Regions from separate parts of the Aerococcus sp. Group 2 genome, predicted to be linked through region 2. Evidence: predicted binding sites of a transcription regulator. Region 2 holds the regulator's gene; each other region holds the start of a gene.
The links. The regulator NrdR, encoded in region 2, represses ribonucleotide reductase genes. The targets are predictions, from matches to a motif close to ACACNATATATNGTGT.
Positions count from the first base shown of each region.

Region 1: a site for NrdR is predicted at 4,082-4,097, ahead of JFU01_RS08570 (vitamin B12-dependent ribonucleotide reductase). Genes of this name have one in related genera too.
Region 3: a site for NrdR is predicted at 4,337-4,352, ahead of JFU01_RS03795 (deoxynucleoside kinase). Genes of this name have one in related genera too.

Region 1 covers NZ_CAJHPA010000007.1:50,406-57,368, reverse strand. The annotation lists gene rpoC (DNA-directed RNA polymerase subunit beta') at 288-3,968, shown strand; gene JFU01_RS08570 (vitamin B12-dependent ribonucleotide reductase) at 4,264-6,846, shown strand.
Region 2 covers NZ_CAJHPA010000005.1:7,321-14,283, forward strand. The annotation lists gene polA (DNA polymerase I) at 1-35, shown strand, start outside; gene mutM (DNA-formamidopyrimidine glycosylase) at 740-1,552, shown strand; gene coaE (dephospho-CoA kinase) at 1,566-2,174, shown strand; gene nrdR (transcriptional regulator NrdR) at 2,275-2,796, shown strand; gene JFU01_RS07040 (DnaD domain protein) at 2,793-4,196, shown strand; gene dnaI (primosomal protein DnaI) at 4,193-5,122, shown strand; gene thrS (threonine--tRNA ligase) at 5,426-6,963, shown strand, end outside.
Region 3 covers NZ_CAJHPA010000002.1:311,292-318,254, forward strand. The annotation lists gene hpf (ribosome hibernation-promoting factor, HPF/YfiA family) at 1-255, opposite strand, end outside; gene JFU01_RS03775 (ComF family protein) at 374-1,051, opposite strand; gene JFU01_RS03780 (DEAD/DEAH box helicase) at 1,044-2,390, opposite strand; gene JFU01_RS03785 (YigZ family protein) at 2,548-3,195, shown strand; gene JFU01_RS03790 (bifunctional 4-hydroxy-2-oxoglutarate aldolase/2-dehydro-3-deoxy-phosphogluconate aldolase) at 3,326-3,952, opposite strand; gene JFU01_RS03795 (deoxynucleoside kinase) at 4,413-5,042, shown strand; gene pnuC (nicotinamide riboside transporter PnuC) at 5,060-5,812, shown strand; gene JFU01_RS03805 (glycogen/starch/alpha-glucan phosphorylase) at 5,962-6,963, opposite strand, start outside.

The DNA.
Region 1 (6,963 bases), on a different contig from region 2:
TGAAGACAAGGATAAGAACCAAGAAGAAAAACAAAGCGAAGGCAATGACGAAGAAATCATCGCCAAAAAACAAGCAAATGAATAGAGTGTGACAAGCGCAAAAAGAGGGGAGACCATTGGAAGAAGTACGCAGTAAATCCTCAAAGAGGATTTGCAAGGACTTCTGAAATGGAGCTCACCTCGCGCTTGGAACACGTTTGAATAAAGTGTGACAGTCACACCAAAGTATAATGTCAATTTGCTCTAGCTCTTAGCAGTTTCAGTGATTAATGAGGGAGGTTGACCTCTTGGTCGATGTAAATAAATTTGAAAGTATAAAAATTGGTTTAGCCTCACCAGATAAGATCCGTTCCTGGTCCTATGGTGAAGTCAAGAAACCGGAAACAATCAACTACCGTACCTTAAAACCAGAAAAAGACGGCCTTTTCTGTGAACGTATTTTTGGGCCAACCAAGGACTACGAATGTGCTTGTGGAAAATATAAACGGATCCGTTATGCGGGTGTGGTATGTGACCGTTGTGGGGTTGAAGTAACCAAGGCCAAAGTCCGTCGTGAACGGATGGGCCACTTGGAATTAGCTTCACCAGTTACCCACATTTGGTACTTTAAAGGTATTCCTAGTCGGATGGGCCTGATTTTAGATATGAGCCCACGGTCTTTAGAAGAAGTGATTTATTTTGCTTCTCACGTGGTTATTGACGGTGGTGATACACCTTTAGCTCCTAAGCAATTGCTTTCTGAACGGGAATACCGGGAGTATAAGGCAGAATATGGTGACCGTTTCCAAGCAGGCATCGGTGCTGAAGCCATTAAGGAACTTCTACGCCGCGTAGACCTTGATAGCGAATGTGCAGAATTAAAAGAAGAATTACGGACTGCCAAGGGTCAAAAACGGACCCGGGCCATTCGTCGCTTAGACATCATGGATGCCTTTAGAAAATCCGGCAATAAACCGGAATGGATGGTTCTTGATGTGATCCCTGTGATCCCACCTGAACTCCGTCCTATGGTGCAACTGGATGGGGGCCGTTTCGCAACCAGTGACTTAAACGACCTCTACCGCCGGGTGATTAACCGGAATAACCGTCTAAAACGTTTATTAGACCTCAATGCACCAAATATTATTGTTCAAAATGAAAAACGGATGCTCCAAGAAGCCGTTGATGCCTTAGTCGATAATGGTCGTCGCGGCCGTCCTGTGACTGGACCGGGTAACCGCCCATTGAAGTCCCTCTCCCATATGTTGAAAGGGAAGCAAGGTCGTTTCCGTCAAAACCTCTTAGGGAAACGGGTGGACTACTCTGGACGTTCCGTTATTGCCATTGGACCACACTTGAAGTTCTACCAATGTGGTCTGCCTAAAGAAATGGCTCTAGAACTCTTTAAACCATTCTTGATTCGGGAATTGGTGGACCGTGAAATTGCCACCAATGCTAAACATGCTAAACGGATGATTGAACGTAAGGATGATGCTGTTTGGGAACCTCTCGGAGAGATCATGCGTGAACACCCGGTACTACTTAACCGGGCACCTACCCTCCACCGTTTGGGGATTCAAGCCTTTGAACCAGTCTTGGTTGAAGGGAAGGCTATCCGTCTTCACCCCTTAGCCTGTGAAGCTTATAATGCCGACTTTGACGGGGACCAAATGGCGGTCCACTTACCTTTAGGAGAAGAAGCCCAAGCTGAAGCTCGTATCTTAATGCTGGCCGCTTCCCACATCCTAAACCCTAAAGATGGTCAACCAGTGGTTACCCCATCCCAAGACATGGTCTTAGGAAACTACTACTTGACTCAAGAAGAAGCCGGGATGACTGGGGAAGGGATGAAGATTTCCTCACTCAGCGAAGCCCATATTGCTTATACTAATGGGGCGGCTCAATTGCATACTCGGGTGGTAATTAGTCCGAAACACTTTCCTAAATATGCATGGACCGACCAACAAAAAGAACAATTAATGATTACTTCTATTGGTAAATTGTTCTTTAATGAGATCATGCCGGCTGATTTTGCTTATATTAATGAGCCCACATCAGAAAACTTAAATGGTCAAACCGCTGATCGTTTCTTCGTCAACCCTGGGGAAGATACCGAAAAAGCGATTGCTCAATTAGAGACCACGGCGCCATTTAAGAAGGGCTACTTAGAAGAAATTATCGCCGCCATCTTCAAGCGCTTGAAGGTTACTGAAACCTCCCAATTCTTAGACCGCTTGAAGGCTCTTGGTTACTACTACTCCACCAAGTCAGGGATTACCGTTGGGATTGCTGATATTACCGTTTTAGATGCCAAGGACCAACACGTGGACAAGGGGCACAAACGCGTTGACAATATCATGAAGCAATACCGTCGTGGTTTAATTACCGATGACGAACGCTATGACCAAGTCATCAGCACTTGGAATGATGTTAAAAACGACATTGAAGACGAATTGAAACACAGTCTGTCTCCAGACAACCCATTCTTTATCATGATGGACTCTGGTGCTCGTGGTAACATCTCCAACTTTACCCAATTAGCGGGGATGCGTGGTTTGATGGCGGGACCAAGTGGTAAGATTATTGAACTGCCAGTTACTTCTAACTTCCGTGAAGGGCTATCGGTTCAAGAAATGTTTATCTCCACTCACGGGGCACGTAAAGGGATGACCGATACCGCCTTGAAGACGGCCGACTCTGGTTACCTAACTCGTCGTCTGGTTGACGTGGCCCAAGACGTGATTATCCGTGAAAATGATTGTGGAACCGACCGTGGCTTAACCGTTTCAGCCATCAAAGAAGGAAACGAAATGATCGAAAGCCTGGCTGAACGTCTGACTGGTCGTTATATCCAAAAAACGGTTCGTGATCCAAAAACCGGTGAAGTTCTCGCTCACCATAATGAGCTGGTTTCACCAGAAACCGCAGCTAAAATTGAAGCTGCTGACCTCAAACATGTTACCATTCGTTCTGCCTTTACCTGCCGGACCCGCCATGGGGTATGTAAGTACTGCTACGGTTCTGACCTAGCAACCAATGGCGAAGTCGAAGTCGGTGAAGCAGTTGGTATCGTGGCTGCCCAATCCATTGGGGAACCTGGTACCCAGTTGACCATGCGTACCTTCCATACCGGTGGGGTTGCCGGGGATGACATTACCCAAGGTTTGCCTCGTGTTCAAGAAATCGTTGAAGCCCGTCATCCGAAAGGGCAAGCGGTGATTACTGAAGTGACCGGGGAAGTCGTGGCCATTGATATTGAAGAAGAAACCCGGACCAAGACGGTTACCGTCAAAGGGGAAACTGACGAACGGGAATACAAGGTGCCTTACACTGCTCGTATGAAGGTTAGTGAAGGTGACTTGATTGAACGTGGTGCCCAATTAACAGAAGGGTCCATTGATCCCAAAGAATTGCTCCGGATCACTAATTCCCTCACCGTAGAAAACTACATGTTAGCGGAAATCCAACGGGTTTACCGTCAACAAGGGGTGGACATTAACGACAAGCACGTGGAAGTCCTCCTACGTCAAATGATGCGTAAGGTAAGAGTCTTAGATCCAGGCGCTTCTGACTTGTTGCCAGGCCATTTAATGGACATTGGTGAATTTGAAGATGCCAATGAGGAAATCATTAAGACTGGCCAACAACCAGCTACCTGTCAACCAGTCCTCCTAGGAATTACCAAGGCAGCCTTGGAAACCAAGTCCTTCCTATCTGCCGCATCCTTCCAAGAAACTACCAAGGTCCTCACTGACGCTGCCATTAGCGGTAAACGGGACGAGTTACTTGGATTGAAAGAAAACGTCATTATTGGTAAGATAATTCCTGCTGGTACTGGTGTCGGTCGCTACCGTCACATGGAACCAGAAAAATTAGGTGTGGAACAAGTTGTTGAAGTGCCGGCCCATGAGCCATCCGACAACGAAAATCCAGCCGAAATTGCGACAATTACCAAACCAATCGATGAAAACTATAGCGGTATGCCTTAATTAAGGTAGATCCCATTAAAAGAGGATAGGCGCATATCCGACTACAAGATATGCGCCTCTCTTTTTGCCCAAGGCCATGGGACTGGGCTTTAACCGCTTCAAGCAAAGCAACAACACTATATATAGTGTTGTTGCTTTTTAATTGATACTATATATTGATTTTTTAGCTTGCTTTCTGCTTAAGTTTTTCCTATAATAGCAATGCAGCTAATTTTTAGCCGATAGACCATTAACTTAACTCACGCTAAAGCAGCTGAAAAGTCTACAAACAAGTAAAGTATAAAGGAGATTCATTATGGAAACTGCGATGAAGAATATTGTGGAATGGAATAAAGAGGCGCTTAACCAAGCCATCAAATCCTTCCCTCAAGTTTATCCGATGACAGAAGATATGAACAAAACCTTCTCTGGCATCAGTCGGATGGTCATGTTGGACCGTTATTCCTTTAAAGACACCATGAAAGAAACCCTAGCCCCTGGTGACTTAGTGGTACTAACTGTCCGCCCTGACCCGCAATATCCAGGACGGGGGATCGGGATTGTCCAAGCCATTGAGAACAAGACCGCAACCATTTGGGTCGAAGAAGCCTATCGTGGGTCCCTAATGGGAGAAGAACAGGAAACTGGCCTGGTAAAACGCCCATTGGATGAAATCGACAAACCTTTAGAAATCTACTATGAACAAATTGCCAAACGGAATGCCCATGGCCTAGCAGCCATTGATAAAAATGAAGACCGCCGCCAAGAGATTGAAGCGGCCTTCTACCAAGAAGAATCCAAGGGTAACTTTGTTCCTGCCGGCAGGGTCTTATATGGTGCGGGTTCCGGAACCGATGTCACCTACTTTAACTGCTACGTTATGCCCTATGTGCCTGACTCCCGGGGTGGTATTGCTGACCACCGTAAGGAAGTCATGGAAATTATGTCCCGTGGTGGGGGTGTAGGGACCAATGGCTCAACCCTAAGACCACGTCACTCCCTGGTTCGTGGGGTTAACGGGAAGTCTTCCGGGGCGGTTTCCTGGTTAGATGACATTGCCAAATTAACTCACCTGGTAGAACAAGGCGGTAGCCGTCGTGGGGCCCAAATGATCATGTTGGCTGACTGGCATCCAGATATTTTGGAATTCATTATTTCTAAGATGCAAAACCCACGCATCCTCCAATTTATCAAGGAAAGCTCCAAGGACAGCTACATTAAACAATTAGTCGATGAAAAGTTAAAATTTGTTTATTCAACTCCAGCCCAAATTGATATGTTCCAAGCGGTGGTTGACCTCAAGGAAAAACAAGGCGGCCAAGTTAGTGATGCAGCTTACGCTGAAGCCAAGGAAAACTTGGAACTAGGTGGCCATTATGAAGTCAATGAACCCGACTTCTTAACTGGGGCCAATATTTCGGTAGCTATTTCATCCGACTTTATGGAAGCTGTTAAGGAAGGTAAGGACTGGAGCCTCCGCTTCCCAGCGGTGGAAAAATATGACCAAGAAGAAATGACCGCTTACGACACCCAATGGCAAGAAATTGGCGATGTGCGTGAGTGGGAAGCCATGGGTCATGAAATTACCACTTACCGGACCCTCCCTGCTAAAGAATTATGGCAATTGATCAACATTTGTGCCACTTATGCGGCAGAACCAGGGATTTTCTTTATTGACCGGGCTAACGAAGACACCAATGCAGTGGCTTACGGGCAAAAGGTTGTGGCAACTAACCCTTGTGGGGAACAACCGCTAGCGCCTTATTCCGTATGTAACCTGGGTGCCATTAACCTGGCCCAAATGGCGGACAAGGAAAACAAACGCCTCGACAAGAAGAAATTACAAAAAACTGTAGCTACCGCTATCCGCATGCAAGATAACGTGATCGATGCTACTCCATACTTCTTGGAAGCTAACAAGAAACAAGCTCTTGGTGAACGTCGGATCGGTTTAGGGGTAATGGGTCTGGCTGACCTCTTAATCTACTGTGAAAAACGCTATGGTTCTAAGGAAGGTAACCAATTAGTCGATGAAGTCTTTGAAACCATCGCGGTAACGGCTTACCAAACCTCCATCGAACTCGCTAAAGAACGGGGCAGCTTCCCATTCTTAATCGGGGAAAGTGAAGAAGAAACCCAAGCTTTAAGAGAACGCTTTGTCCAATCCGGTTTCATGCAAAGAATGCCTGAAAGCATCCGTGAAGACGTCTTGAAGTATGGGATCCGCAATTCCCACTTACTCACCGTGGCGCCAACCGGAAGTACCGGGACCATGATGAATGTCTCTACCGGGCTAGAACCTTACTTTGCCTTTAAATACTACCGGACCGGTCGTTTAGGTAAATTTATTGAAGTCAATGCGGATATTGTGCAAGAATACCTGGATAAACATCCAGAAGCTGATGCTGATAACCTGCCTGACTTCTTTGTATCTGCCATGGACCTAAGCCCAAGAGAACACGTTGATGTGCAAACCACTATCCAACGCTGGGTCGATAGCTCCATTTCTAAGACCGTTAATGCACCTAAGGGTTACGCGGTTAACCAAGTGGCCGAAGTTTATGAAAAACTTTATGAAGGTGGCGCTAAGGGTGGTACCGTTTATGTTGACGGTTCGCGGGATTCTCAAGTCCTCACCTTAAATAAGGATGAACATGAAGACAGTGACCAAGATTCTCAAGTCGATCAAAACAAGCAAGACGATGTGGTTGTCGTTGATGACAGTGAAGAATTACGTCAATTAGTTGACCAAGCCCAAGCTGAAGCCAATGAAGAAGAAGTGGTCTTCGGTAGCGAACTTGGCAATACCTGCCCAATTTGCCGGACCGGAATTGTCGAAGAAATTGGTGGCTGTAACACCTGCTCCAATTGCTTCGCCCAATTAAAATGTGGCTTATAATAAAATAACTTTAATAATATATGAGAAAAAGTCACTAAGTTTCTACTTAGTGGCTTTTTTATCACCATTTAAATCGTATTTATTGGAGAAATACTTTATAATGTAAGTGAGGTGATT
Region 2 (6,963 bases):
GTAACTATGGGTCCACTTGGTATGATGCCAAGTAGGAAAATCTAAGAAAGGTTTTAATAGAGAAGATAGGCTGGGGCAGGAGTTTTAAGCCTTTCAAATAAAGGGAGTAAAACCTGATTTAAAAATTAGCTTTGCTGGCATTTTTATAAACGAAGGGAGACTATTGAATACGGTTCTCTCTTCGTTTTTTGTTTTAGCTGTCCGAATCTGAGGATATAGTATGCCTAGCGTTTTCGTCCTTTGTTGTGACCGTCGCACTCTTCAGTTGAGTTCGGAAGGGTGAGGGGATGTCCTTTCAGAAAAGTTGAACGATCAGCAAGCTGATCTTATCATCTTTTCCTCCAAGGAATCTCTCTCCCTGATCCTTCCTCTCATCCTTATAACCGAGCTTATCCCAGTTTTCTCCAGTTGCTATAGCTGTTCGAAGTGGAGCGAGTTACAGATATAGTATGCGTAGCTCTCTCCCCTCTTATTGCGCTTGTCACACTCTTTCAAACGTGCTCCGGGTGCAGATCGAACTCCACTTCACTAAAGGGCGACGAATTCTTTTTAGAATGCTTACGCCCTTTAGCTCCAGTTGCTATAGCTGTAGGAAGCGAAGCGACGTACAGATATAGTATGCGCAGCGTTTTCGTCCTTTGATGTGACCATCGCACTCTTTACTTTATTTATGGTTATTGTTTGATTAGAATAGGTTAGACTGCTAACAGTGTTTTAGCGGGATGAAGGAGGCTAGTTAATGCCAGAGTTACCTGAAGTAGAAAATGTGAGACGGGGGCTTAATAGAGCCCTTCCTCAAGCCCAAATACAGGATGTGGAAGTAAAATGGCCAAAGATTATTAATTGCCCAGCCCAAGTCTTTCGCCAAGCCATGCAAGGGGAGACCTTTGAACGAGTCGACCGTTATGGAAAATACCTGTTTTTTTATTGGAGCGATTACGCCTGGATTAGCCATCTGCGGATGGAAGGCAAGTATTTTGTCTGCGATAGGCAGACGCCGGTTTTAAAGCATAGTCACCTCATCTGTCACTTGCGTGATGGCAGGGACCTACGCTATTATGATGTGCGTAAATTTGGTCGGATATCCTTATTTTCTCGTCAAGATATGCCCCAAGCTATTAAAAATTTAAAACTCGGTCCAGAACCCTGGGATATTAGCTTGGATCAATTCCAAAAAATATTAGCGGCATCCAAGCGCCCCATTAAATCATTAATACTGGACCAGCAAAAAATTGCCGGAATTGGTAATATTTATGCTGATGAATCTCTATTTCAAGCGGGAATTTATCCAGGTCGGCCAGCCAATTCGTTGACTGACCAAGAGACCTTGCTCCTATTAGAAGCCATGCGAGATATACTGAGTCGAGCGGTAGACTTAGGCGGCTCTAGTGTGCGGACCTATCAGAACACCTTAGGGGAGGACGGTCAATATCAAAATTATCTCAAGGTTTACCAGCGCCAGGGCCAAGCCTGTTTAAATTGTGGAAGAACCATTGAGAAAATTAAGTTAGGACAGCGAGGGACGCATTTTTGTCCCAATTGTCAGAAATAAAGGGAGTGTATGAATGACTTTTCGCTTAGGATTAACAGGGTCAATTGCTACAGGAAAATCTACTGTTTCTAATTATTTTAAAAAAGTTGGTTTTCCGGTAGTGGATGCAGACCTGGGGGCTCGAGCTGTCGTTGAGCCGGGAACACAGGGTTTACAAGCTATAAAAGAGCATTTTGGAGAGGATTTTCTCTTTCCCAATGGCACCCTTAACCGGAAGAAATTAGGGGATGTGGTCTTTACAGATAAGGATCAACTCAAAGCGCTTAATCAACTGCTCTTGCCTTATATCTATGACTGGGTCAACGACCAAGCCCAGTCTTACCAAGACCAGGGCCATCAATTGATTGTTTTGGATATTCCTTTACTCTATGAGACCAAGTACCAGGATGCTTGTGATGCGGTCATGTTGGTTTATGTTCCTGAAAGTATTCAACTACAACGATTGATGGACCGGGATAATTTAAGTGAAGACGAGGCCTTTGACCGCATGCTGTCTCAATATAATATTGAACAGAAACTTCGCTGGGCAGATATTGTGATTGATAACCAGGGCAGCATCCAGCAAACGGAAAAGCAAGTCGAGGCCTGGTTGAGTATCCAAGGCTTTCAAGCTATAAAATAAGCTGACCAAGCTGGATTTTGCCCCTTATCCTTCCGCCTTTAAACTGTGCTATAATTAATAAAAGAAATATTTTAGAAAATGTCCAAGGAAGGTGAATATTGTGCGCTGCCCCAGATGTCAAGATAATAATACGAAGGTAATCGATAGTCGGCCTGTGGAGGAAAATACATCGATAAGAAGGCGACGCCTATGTACGCAATGTGATTTTCGCTTCACGACCTTTGAACGGGTAGAAAAGATGCCTTTACTGGTTATCAAGCGGGACGGTACCCGGGAAGAATTTTCCAAAGAAAAATTATTACGGGGCCTAGTGAGATCCTGTGAAAAACGGCCAATCGCCCTAGAGACCTTAGAAGAAGTGGTTAAGAATATCGAATCGGACATTCGGCAAAAAGGACAAAACGAGGTGCCTTCAACCCTAATAGGGGAAATGGTCATGGATATTTTGCCCAAGATCGATGAAGTTGCCTATATTCGCTATGCCAGTGTCTACCGTCACTTCGAAGATCCTACCGTCTTTTTGCAAGAAATTGAGCAGTTGAAGCAAATGCAAAAAAATAACGCGGAGGGGCAAACGAATTTAGACTTAGAAGCCAATAACGCGGAGGAAGATCAGTCTTGAATCCATGGGAAAAGTTAAATCCACGTGAACCTCTCAAAATTATCCTCACACAAATTGTTTCCAATGCCGATCTGGAAGTCTTAACCTATCTCTACCAACCAATTATTGGCGCTGAAGCTTTTGCTCTCTATATGACTCTTTATGCCTATATTGACCGTTCGACTTATCAATCAGAAGTAATTAATCATGGGGAAATTATGGACCAATTGGTTTTTTCTAAAGAACGCTATGTCAGAAGTAGGCGCCGATTAGAAGCCATTGGCCTCTTACGTAGCTACACCCAGCAAAGTGGTCAAGCCCCAGTGCAGGCCCTCTATCAGTTGTTAGCGCCGGTTTCTTCTGAGCAGTTTTTTAAGGATAGCTTAATGACTAGCTTACTTTTAGACCATGTGGGGGAAGTGCGTTTTAATTCCTTATTAGACCGCTTTAGCTTTGAAAAGATTGCTGATAGTCAGGAAAATGACTGGCAGGAGGTCACAGCGACTTTTCAGGATGTTTTTCATCTGTCCCAAAGCAGTCGCCAATTGACTGAAAGCGAAAAGCAAAGCTTGTTAAAGAAGCCTAGTAAATCCCTTATAAAAACTAGCCTGGTCAGTGATTTTGATATGGCTTATTTTACTGAGTTGGTACAAAGGTCGTTCCTCAGTGAGCGGGCGGTCAGTCAAGAAGTTAAGGAGATGACCCAAAGCCTCCATGCTCTCTATGGCTTGGATGAAGTTGACCTGTCCCAGTTTGCCATTAAGGCAAGTAATGTAAGAACCAACCAAGTGGACATTAATTACTACCAAGGCCTAGTGATCAAGGCCATGGCGGACCAACCGGTAAATAAACGACCTGATTATCAAATGGACCAAGCCAAGCAGCAGACCGAGAGTCAGGGTCAGGATTTACCCAAAGAAAATCAGGATGAAGCTAGTCTAGCCTTGATCAAGGCGGCTAAGGCTTATCCGCCCCTAACCTTTGCTAAGACTATCAAAGAACAAAAAAACGGCTATCTAACGACCAACGAGATAAAAACCTTAGAGATGGTCATGAATAAGGGCCTTATCGATGGACCGACCTTGAATATTATGATTCACTATTATTTGATCAGCCAGGAAAGTTCAAGTATCGTCAGGTCGACCTTTGAGCGGACAGTGGATGATTGGAGTCAAAAAAATATTCAAAGTCCGGAACAGGCGCTGACCTATCTCAACAAACGGACTAAACGGATTCAAAAACAAAGACAAAGCAAAAATAAGCGGCAAAATACCAAACGTAAGACCTATCAAGAATTACAGCCCGCTTGGTTTAATCAAAAACAAGAGACGGCAGATAAAGAGGAAAAAATGGACCATGAAAGTGTCCAAGCCTTAGCCGATCGGATTCGGGCATTGAATAGTGAGGAGGGAGACGAATGAGAAATATTGGGGAAGATATCAGCCATGAGCTCAATAAAGGCAACTTTCGCCAACGCTTAGACCAAACCAAGGCCCAAGTTTTGAGTGATCCGGATGTTAGACAATTTATTGATAAGCATAAAGAAGACTTGGACCAAGAAACGATTGACCGTTCGATATCGAAACTCTATGAATTTGTTCAAGAAAAAGAACGGATAAGGGCGGGGAAAAGGCCCAAATTTCCTAATTTCTATCCTAAGCTCATTATGAATTTTAATTATATTGATATTGAATACCAGGCGACTGATGAATTCCTCGCCGCCCAAAAAGAGCGGGAGAAGAAGCAACGGGTCACTTTACTGGAAATGCCTAAGGATTTAAAGCGAGCCTCCTTCCAAAACTTTGACCTGACCGATCCTAAACGGCAAGCTGCCTTGGAGAAGGCCATTGATTTTGTCGAAGCCATGCAGTCTAAGCCCAAGCAATTTCATCAAGGCCTTTATTTACATGGTCCTTTTGGCGTGGGGAAGTCCTATTTAGCGGCAGCTGTGGCAAACCATTTGGCTGAGCATGGTTTCACGACCACTTTGTTCCACTATCCTACTTTTATTAGTGAAATTAAGAGCGCTATCAAAGATAATCGTGTTAACCAGCGACTCAAGAGCCTCCAAGACGCCCAAGTATTAATGATTGATGATATTGGTGCTGAAAGTAATTCGGCCTGGGTCCGTGATGAAGTCCTAGGGGTTCTCTTGCAGAATCGTATGAGTCAAGGCCAGGCTACCTTTTTCACTTCTAATTTTTCCATGAAGGAATTAGAAAATCATTTGGCCCATACCAATCAAGGAGATTCGGAAACCGTCAAGGCGCAGCGGATTATGGAAAGGGTTCGTTATTTGAGCGAGGAAGTAACCATGTCCGGACGCAACCGTCGCTATTCGAATTAGTAGTCCGTTCACTTTCCTAAATAAAAGCTTGAATTGTTTCATAAAAAGTGCTTTAATTAAAGCAAGTCAATGATAGAAGACTGAATATAATCAACTTGTACAAGAGACAGGCTAGTTGGTGCAAATGCCTGACAGGTTTTATAGGATACCACTTCTTAGACTTTCTATATGACGTTAGCGCAACGTTATCAGCGTACTAGAGACACTATAGGTGTAAACTAGGGTGGAACCACGATATGAATTAGTAATCGTCCCTTCTGAGCATGCTCAGAAGGGATTTTTTTATAGGAGGAATTTGATAAAATGATACAGTTAACTTTTCCTGATCAAAGTGTAAAGGAATTTGAAGCCGGTGTGAGTGGCCGCGATGTGGCTAAATCCATTAGCAATTCTTTAGCTAAACGGGTGGTTGCTTACACTTTAAATGATGAATTAAAGGGCTTAGATGAAGCGATTGAAAGTGATGGCAGCATTCGTTTAATCGACCCTAAGAATAAAGAAACTGAACAAGAAGCCTTAGATATTCTCCGCCATTCCAGCGCCCACTTACTGGCTCAAGCTTTGCGTCGCCTCTATCCTGACATTAAATTTGGGGTAGGGCCAGCCATCGAAAATGGCTTCTACTATGACACCGATAATGGTCAAGGCCAACAAGTGAGTGAGGAAGACTTGCCACGGGTTGAAGATGAGATGGAAAAGATTGTTAAAGAAGACTACCCAGTGGTAGGTAAGGAAGTAAGCCGTGAAGAAGCCAAGGAAATCTTTAAAAATGACCCTTATAAGTTAGAAATTATTGCTGATTTACCTGAAGATGCCACCCTTACCACATATAGCCAAGGAGAATTTACTGATCTCTGCCGGGGTGGCCATGTGCCTTCAACTGGCTATATTAAACACTTTAAATTACTTTCCTTAGCAGGAGCTTACTGGCGAGGAAACTCTGACAATGCCATGATGCAAAGGGTTTATGGGACCAGTTACTTCAATGAAAAAGACCTTAAAGAGGATCTTAAACGTCGCGAAGAAGCTAAAGAACGTGACCACCGTAAAATTGGTAAAGAATTAGACCTCTTTATGATTGATCCTAAAACTGGACAAGGTCTGCCATTCTGGTTACCAAACGGAGCAACCATTCGCCGTCAAGTTGAACGCTATATTGTCGACAAGGAAGTTCAAGCCGGTTACCAACACGTCTATACCCCAATCATGGCTGATGTAGACTTATACAAGACGTCTGGTCACTGGGACCACTACAGTGATGATATGTTCCCAACCATGGATTTTGAAGATGGTGAAAGCTTTGTCTTACGTCCAATGAACTGCCCTCACCACATCCGGGTTTACCAAAATAAGGTGCATTCTTACCGGGAATTACCTATCCGCATTGCTGAACTAGGGATGATGCACCGTTATGAAAAATCAGGTGCTCTGTCCGGTTTACAACGGGTAAGAGAAATGACCCTGAATGACTCCCATATCTTTGTGCGTTTAGACCAAATTAAGGACGAATTCAAGAGCATTTTACGCTTCATGCAAGATGCCTACCATGACTTTAATATTACCGACTACCGTTATCGTTTAAGTTACCGCGATCCTAAAGATACCAAGAAATACTTCGATGATGATGAAATGTGGGAAAAAGCCCAATCCATGTTAAAGGAAGCTATGGATGAATTAGGCTTGGACTACTTCGAAGCCGAAGGGGAAGCGGCCTTCTACGGGCCTAAGTTGGATGTCCAAGTGAAAACCGCTCTTGGCAATGAGGAAACCCTTTCAACCATCCAATTAGACTTCCTCCTACCGGAAAAATTCGATGTGACCTATGTCGGTGAAGATGGTCA
Region 3 (6,963 bases), on a different contig from region 2:
GAGTTTATCAACCACTAGGTCAATGCTACCGTAAAGGTCTTGTGAGGTTTCTTCAGCCCGTAAGGTTAAACGTGGTAGGGGAACTGTAACTTCTGCTTTAGCCTCTCCGTTTTGGTAGACTTTGGCATTCACATAGACGGTTGTATCCGGAGCGTCTTTAAAGTATTTCTCGATTTTTGAAATCTTATTCTCTGCATAATCACGGATAGCAGGAGTGATTTCAATATTTTCTCCGCGAACATTGTAAGTAAACATAATTACTCATCCTTCCTAAGCCAAACATAGTCTGGCAGAAGCCCTTAATAAGCTTCTTTCTTACTACTTATATTATATGTTAGATAGCGCTTTAATTCAAGTCATAAGGCAGTTTTCCCTAACGTCCCAGCGTAAGCGAAGTGATTTCTTCTACCCCAAAAGATTCTAAAAAACGGACCACTTGGTGGATCGTCGCACCGGTTGTATAGACATCGTCAAAGAGAAGAATTTTTTGAGGGAGTGGCCCTTCTGTCAAGCGTTCAATCTGGCGTTGGTTAGCTAAGCGCTCTTGGCGGTTCAACTGGGCCTGTTTCTTTTTGGATCCAGCTAGGTGGATTAAGCGTTGGTAGGGAATACCCGCCTGGTCCAAAATAAGCTCACTTTGATGAAAACCGCGTTTTTTAAACTTTGCACTTGAGCCAGGGATGGCTAACCAGGTGTATCCGGGATAATCGCCTCTAATCTTTTTGAGTTCTTGAGTAAATAAGCCGGCCACCCTGACATCGCCCTTACTTTTCAGGGTATGTAGCCAGTCTTTAAAGACAGCATTATAGGCGCAGAGCGAGTAATTACGAAAGTACCAGCCATCCTCCCTTTGCCAGGTCAAACAGTCAGGGCAGTAGTCCCCTTCTTCCCATTCCCGGCTACATTGCTGACAACGCGGCCCCTTTAAATAATGAAAGGCCTCTTGACAAGTTGGACAGATAATAATAGGCTCCCAGCTCTTCCAGGTGAAGAGTTCTTTTAAGCTAAGCTTTTCCTGGAAATTTTCTTGACACAATAAGCACTCACTCATCAATCAAGCCCCGCTTCCTAGCTTCTTGATTTAGCCAGAGAATCTGCTTGACCGCTTGCAGGCTGGCCTTGGTTTTCCCCTCATGAAGGAAATACACCTGCCCGCTGGCTTGGTCAGGTTTGCGTCCTACCCGTCCAGCAATCTGAACTAAGGAGGAGGTGTTAAAGACCCGGTCCTCACTCCCTAAGACAATGACGTGAATTCCAGGAAAGGTCACGCCCCGCTCTAAAATAGTAGTGGTCAGTAAAAACTGATAAGTCTGTTCACGCATGGCGGCTATCTTTTCAATCCGATCGGGGTCTTTAGAGGAAACACTGGTAAAGCTTACTTGCTTAAAATGCTTATGGAGAATTTTTTCGAGTTCTTCCATCAAGGCGATATGGGGGAGGAAGAGTAAAAAAGACTCGCCCTTCTTTAGAAAAGTCTTGATGGTTGACCCTAATACGCCCGGCAAGCGCCCCTTAGCAATAGCTTGCCGCCAATCGCCCACCCAGCGGTGCTTAGGAACCGGGAGAGGATGGCGGTGATAGCGGGCTGGCAGGATAGAAGCGGCAACTTTTTCCTGCTTGATAGCCCTTTGCTGGTCTCTTGAAGGAGTAGCAGTGAGTTCCACTCGCACGCCGGTGTCTTTAACTGCTCGCCGACTAGCTGCCTCTAATAAAGGGTCACCATGGTAGGGAAAGGCATCAACTTCATCAACAATTAAAAGATCAAAGGCCTGGTAAAAGCGCAGTAACTGGTGGGTCGAAGCAATAGTCAAGGGGCTAAGCCGGTAGGGGTGGTCCACCTTGCCATGGAGGAGGAGAATATCAATATCCGGAAAGGCAGCTTGAAAGCGGGGGAATAACTCATTACAGACATCGACCCGAGGCGTAGCCAAGGCGATACGCTGACCCTGACGGAGGGCATAGTCCACTAGGGGAAAAATCATCTCTGTTTTCCCTGCCCCAGTGACCGCCCAAACCAAGTGGTCGCGCCCCGCTTGATAGGAAATCAATAATTGTTTAGCACACTGCTCTTGCTGGGGTGATAGGGTTCCAGGCCATTCTAGGTAAGTTTGCTCCCGACATAAATCTCTAAAGTAAAAGTGAGGATCTAGGTCATAATAAAGCCGGTCGCAGGTCCTTAATTTGGCAAAGGCCAGGCAATTTAAACAATAAAAACACGGGCCGTCACAAAGACAAGGATTAGGCTGAAAAGCCAGCTGGTTAAAACAACGCTGGCAAATTAATTGCTTTCCCTCAGATTTAATCGCTGGGAGACTAGGAATACCGCTTAAATCAAGGTCATCGGGCAGCTCACTCGCCGCCAGCAGCCGTCCTAAAAGTAAGTCTTGCACGCTTATTCATCCTCTCTTCATCACCTGACTAAACTATTTATCCGTAATTAACGGCCAAATTCCCCCTCTCAATTGACGAATAAAAGGAGACTTTTGAAGTTTAGACCTGCTTTAGTTACAATAAGGAGAAAATAAAAAGAAACGAGCTGAGCCATCAATGATTGAATACCGTACCATTAAATGTGCTGGTGAACATGAAATAGAAATCAAAAAATCACGCTTTATTTGTCGGATTCAGCGCGCCTACACGAAGGAAGAAGCCGACACTTTTGTTGAAGAAGTCAGAAAAGAACATTATAAGGCCACCCACAACTGTGTCGCCTACCAAATCGGTGAGCGTAATGAAATTCAAAGGGCCCTCGATGATGGTGAACCCAGCGGAACAGCTGGAGTGCCCATGCTGGAAGTCCTAAAAAATATGGATTTAAAAAACGTTGCCTGTGTGGTTACCCGCTATTTCGGCGGTACTAAATTAGGAGCCGGGGGTCTGGTCCGTGCCTATAGCGGTGCCGTTTCCGAAGCCGTCCACCAGATTGGTGTGGTTGAACGCCGCTTGCAAACCCAAGTCGATGTAACCATCGATTATTCCCTCAACGGCAGCATGGCCTATTGGGTGGAAAACTCTCCCTACTCTCTCCTAGATACCACCTACTTAGAAAAGGTGACCTATCACTTAGGCGTCCCCAGCCAAGAAGTGGACAAACTCCAAGAAGAACTCACCAACCTCACTGCTGCCCAAGCCAGCTTTCATATTGGTGAAGAGGTCTATGTGGACGTACCTGTCCCGGTCGATACTGATCAATAAAGAAATAAGCCTGATCTTACCCCAAGGGGTGAGATCAGGCTTATTTTCCTGCCAATTTTAACTGACTAAAAAATTTTCCCTCCAAAAAACACCCAGCCGCTAAAAGCTGGGTGTTTTCCTTCCAATAAGTTTAGTGGAGCTGCTTGGTTAAGGCCACTAATTTATCTGAGGCTGTTTTTCCTTCATCTTTTAAGACCTCTTTTTCAGACAAGATAAAGGAGCCCCCCACTGCCAATACGGCATCATTGGCTAAATAGTCGGTGAAGTTGTCACTATTGACCCCGCCAGTGGGGATGAATTGGATATCAAAGAAAGGCCCTGCTAAAGACTTAATCGCTGACAGCCCCCCATAGACATTGGCTGGGAAGAATTTCACCACATCAAGGCCTAAATCCATGGCTTGCATGATTTCACTTGGAGTAACTGCTCCGGGGAAGACAGGAATATCTTGTTTTAAACAATAGTTGACCACTTCAGTCGATAAACCAGGACTAACAATAAATTGCGCGCCATGGTCAACGGCGTCTTTGGCGGTATCCAAGTCACGGACTGTGCCTGCTCCCACAACTAATTTGCCCCTATCCGCCAATTGCTGGATGGCTTGAGAAGCCAGGTCACTGCGGTAGGTCACTTCGATAAAGGATAAGTTGTTTTCACTTAAAACCGCCTCAGCTAGGGCTACCGACCCTAAGTCACTGACCGTGTATAAGGGTAAGAGTTGCTCTTTACCCAATCGTTCTCTAAAAGTTTCTGCCATAGCTAATGTCCTCCACTCATTGAAATTACGCTGCTTATTATTATTCAGTCTAACACGATTACTAAGATTTGCTAGAAAAAAGCCCCAGACTGCTTTATATTTCCTTGAAAACAAAAAAGCCCTTACAGGTTTTGGGTAAGCATTGTAAGGGACTCACAAGCTTATTATAGCAGCTTGTTAACGCTTTCGCAAGCGATTTCATCAGCTTATCGCTCTTTTTAGAACTTTTATAAAGAAGGCCCCCAAATATAAAAGATTAATTAAATTTTAAAAATAATTAGGCCGAGCCATCCAGGCAGTCTCAAGCTTAGTCAAATAGGTCAAAGAGCGCAGGAAAATTTCTTCCTTGGCCTTATCAATATCCTATGATAGAATACTTTTCGGACACAAGATATAGTATTTACACTTATTTTTATAAGGAAACAGCACAATATATAGTTAGAGAGTAGGGATTACAATAGTGATAGTTTTTGCTGGAACCATCGGCGCAGGGAAATCGACCTATGCCGGAAAATTAGCTGAATATTTAGGCACAAAAGTATTTTACGAACCTGTCGAGGAAAACCCCATCCTTGATAAATATTACCAAGACCCCAAGAAATATGCCTTTTCCTTACAGATTTACTTTTTAAACCAACGCTTTAAAAATATTAAGGCAGCCTTTTTCGATAATAATAACGTTTTGGACCGTAGTATTTACGAAGACGAGCTTTTCACCTATTTGAATGTCTTAAACGGGAATATCTCTGAAGAAGAGTTTGGCATCTACCGTGACTTACTAGCCAACATGATGGAAGAATTAGACAGCCTACCTAAAAAGGCTCCTGACCTCTTAGTCTTTTTAGATAGTTCCCTAGACAACGCGGTCAAAAACATCAAAAAACGGGGCCGGGTTTATGAACAACCAAGTTCTGATAACGGCCTTTACGATTATTACCGTCAACTCCACAGCCACTATGGGCAATGGTATGCAGACTATGACCAGTCACCTAAAATGCGGCTAAATGTGGACAATTATGACATTCATCGCCCCCAAGACGCCCAAATTATTTTCGATAGCATTGACACTTACTTAGAAAAAATTCAATAGGAAAACGAGGAAGATATATGCAAGAACAAAACAAAGCCACTAAGACCCTGTCCTTAAAAGAATGTATTCACCGCGCCTTAAAACCACTCAACAAGGTGGAATTAGCCATCATCGCTTTTGGTTTTATCGTCTCCTTGGGATTTAATTTATACGGAATTATTACCAGTTTAACCAGCCAAGAATTTGACCTTAACATCCTTATGTCTCTAGGGATGAGTATCTTTGGATTTTTAGGCACTTGGACCTTAGCCATTCAATGGCAACCCACTTTTATTGTTAACGGGATTCAAAACATCTTCGGGATTGCCGCTGCCGCTATCCTAGGAATATACGGAGATATGTTTTCATCTATTTACTATCTCATCACCGAATTTGTTGGCCACTTCAGTTGGGCTAAACGTCGGGACGAAAATGGTGACCTCCATGTGGACCAATACTTTAATTTAAAAATTATTTGCCAAGCTGTCTTCTTCTGGACTATTGGTTTAGGGGCCTTTTCCTATGTATTAGGTGGCCAACAAATTGTCTTAGACGCCATCACTAACGGGATTTCCTTTACCGCCCAACAACGTCAAGTGACTGGTCACAAGGACGGCTACTATCTCTGGTTAATTAACGATATCCTTTCCGTGATTCTTTGGTTACAAGCAGGTAACCTGATCGTGGGTTTCTCCTACCTAGGCATGTTAGCTCAAGGGATTGCTGGCTTAATTATCTGGTCTAAAGGAAAGAGCTCTGCCTTAGAATACGAAAACGAATGCATCGACTAAAAACTTGTCGCTTCCATCTTCAACAACACAATAAATAAAAAAGTGCAGCAAGCACAAAAGGATTGCTGAGAAGTTCTGATCGCTCCTACTTCTCAAGCAAAGTCCTTAGTCTTGCTGCATTTTTGTTTTACTGATGTCTTTTTAATCGTTTATTCAGGATCGTCGACTTCTAAGTGCCAAATATCCTCATTATATTCCAAAATCGTACGGTCACTGGAGAAGTAGCCCGCTTCTGAAACATTGACTAGGACCTTATCCAACCAAGCTTCTTGGTCTTCATAGTCTTGGTACATCTTATCTTTGAGGGCAATGTATTCTTCTAAGTCAATCATCGCCATGAAGTAGTCCTTGTTCTTGATATCTTCATAGAGACGCCGTAATTGACTTTCGTGGCCTAAACGAATCATTTCCGGACTCACAATAAAGTCGACCAGGGCTTTAATGGCGGGACGATTATAGTAATCTTGGGGATTATAGGCGTTATTCGCATAGAGGTCAATAATCTCATCACTAGACTTACCAAAGGTGTAGATGTTGTCTTCCCCTACCCGCTCAGCAATTTCCACATTCGCCCCATCCAAGGTACAAATGGTTAAGGCACCATTGAGCATAAATTTCATATTACCCGTTCCACTCGCTTCTTTTGAAGCCAAGGAAATTTGTTCAGAAATATCCGCCGCCGGAATGAGGTATTCTGCTTCCGTGACATTATAGTTGGGGACAAACTCAACCTGTAAATAAGGAGCCACTTCAGGATCTTCCTTAATCAGTGCTGACAAGGTGAGAATTAAGTGGATAATATCTTGGGCAATGGTATAGGCTGGAGCGGCCTTGCCCCCAAAAAGAATGGTGATTGGGGTTTGCGGCCGGTTGCCGTTCTTGATATCAAAATATTTGTAGATAATATAAAGGGCCAGCATTTGTTGGCGTTTATACTCATGGATCCGTTTAATTTGAACATCAATAATCGAATCTGGCTTAATCTCGATCCGTTTACTTACCCTTAAATGTTCCGCTAAACGGTCTTTATTAGCCTGCTTAATTTGGGCTAATTGATTCATAAAATCCTTATTGTCCTTTTCTTTACTTAAACCGCTAAGATCGGAGATTCCTTGATGCCATTGGTCGCCAATGCTTTGGTCAATTAAATG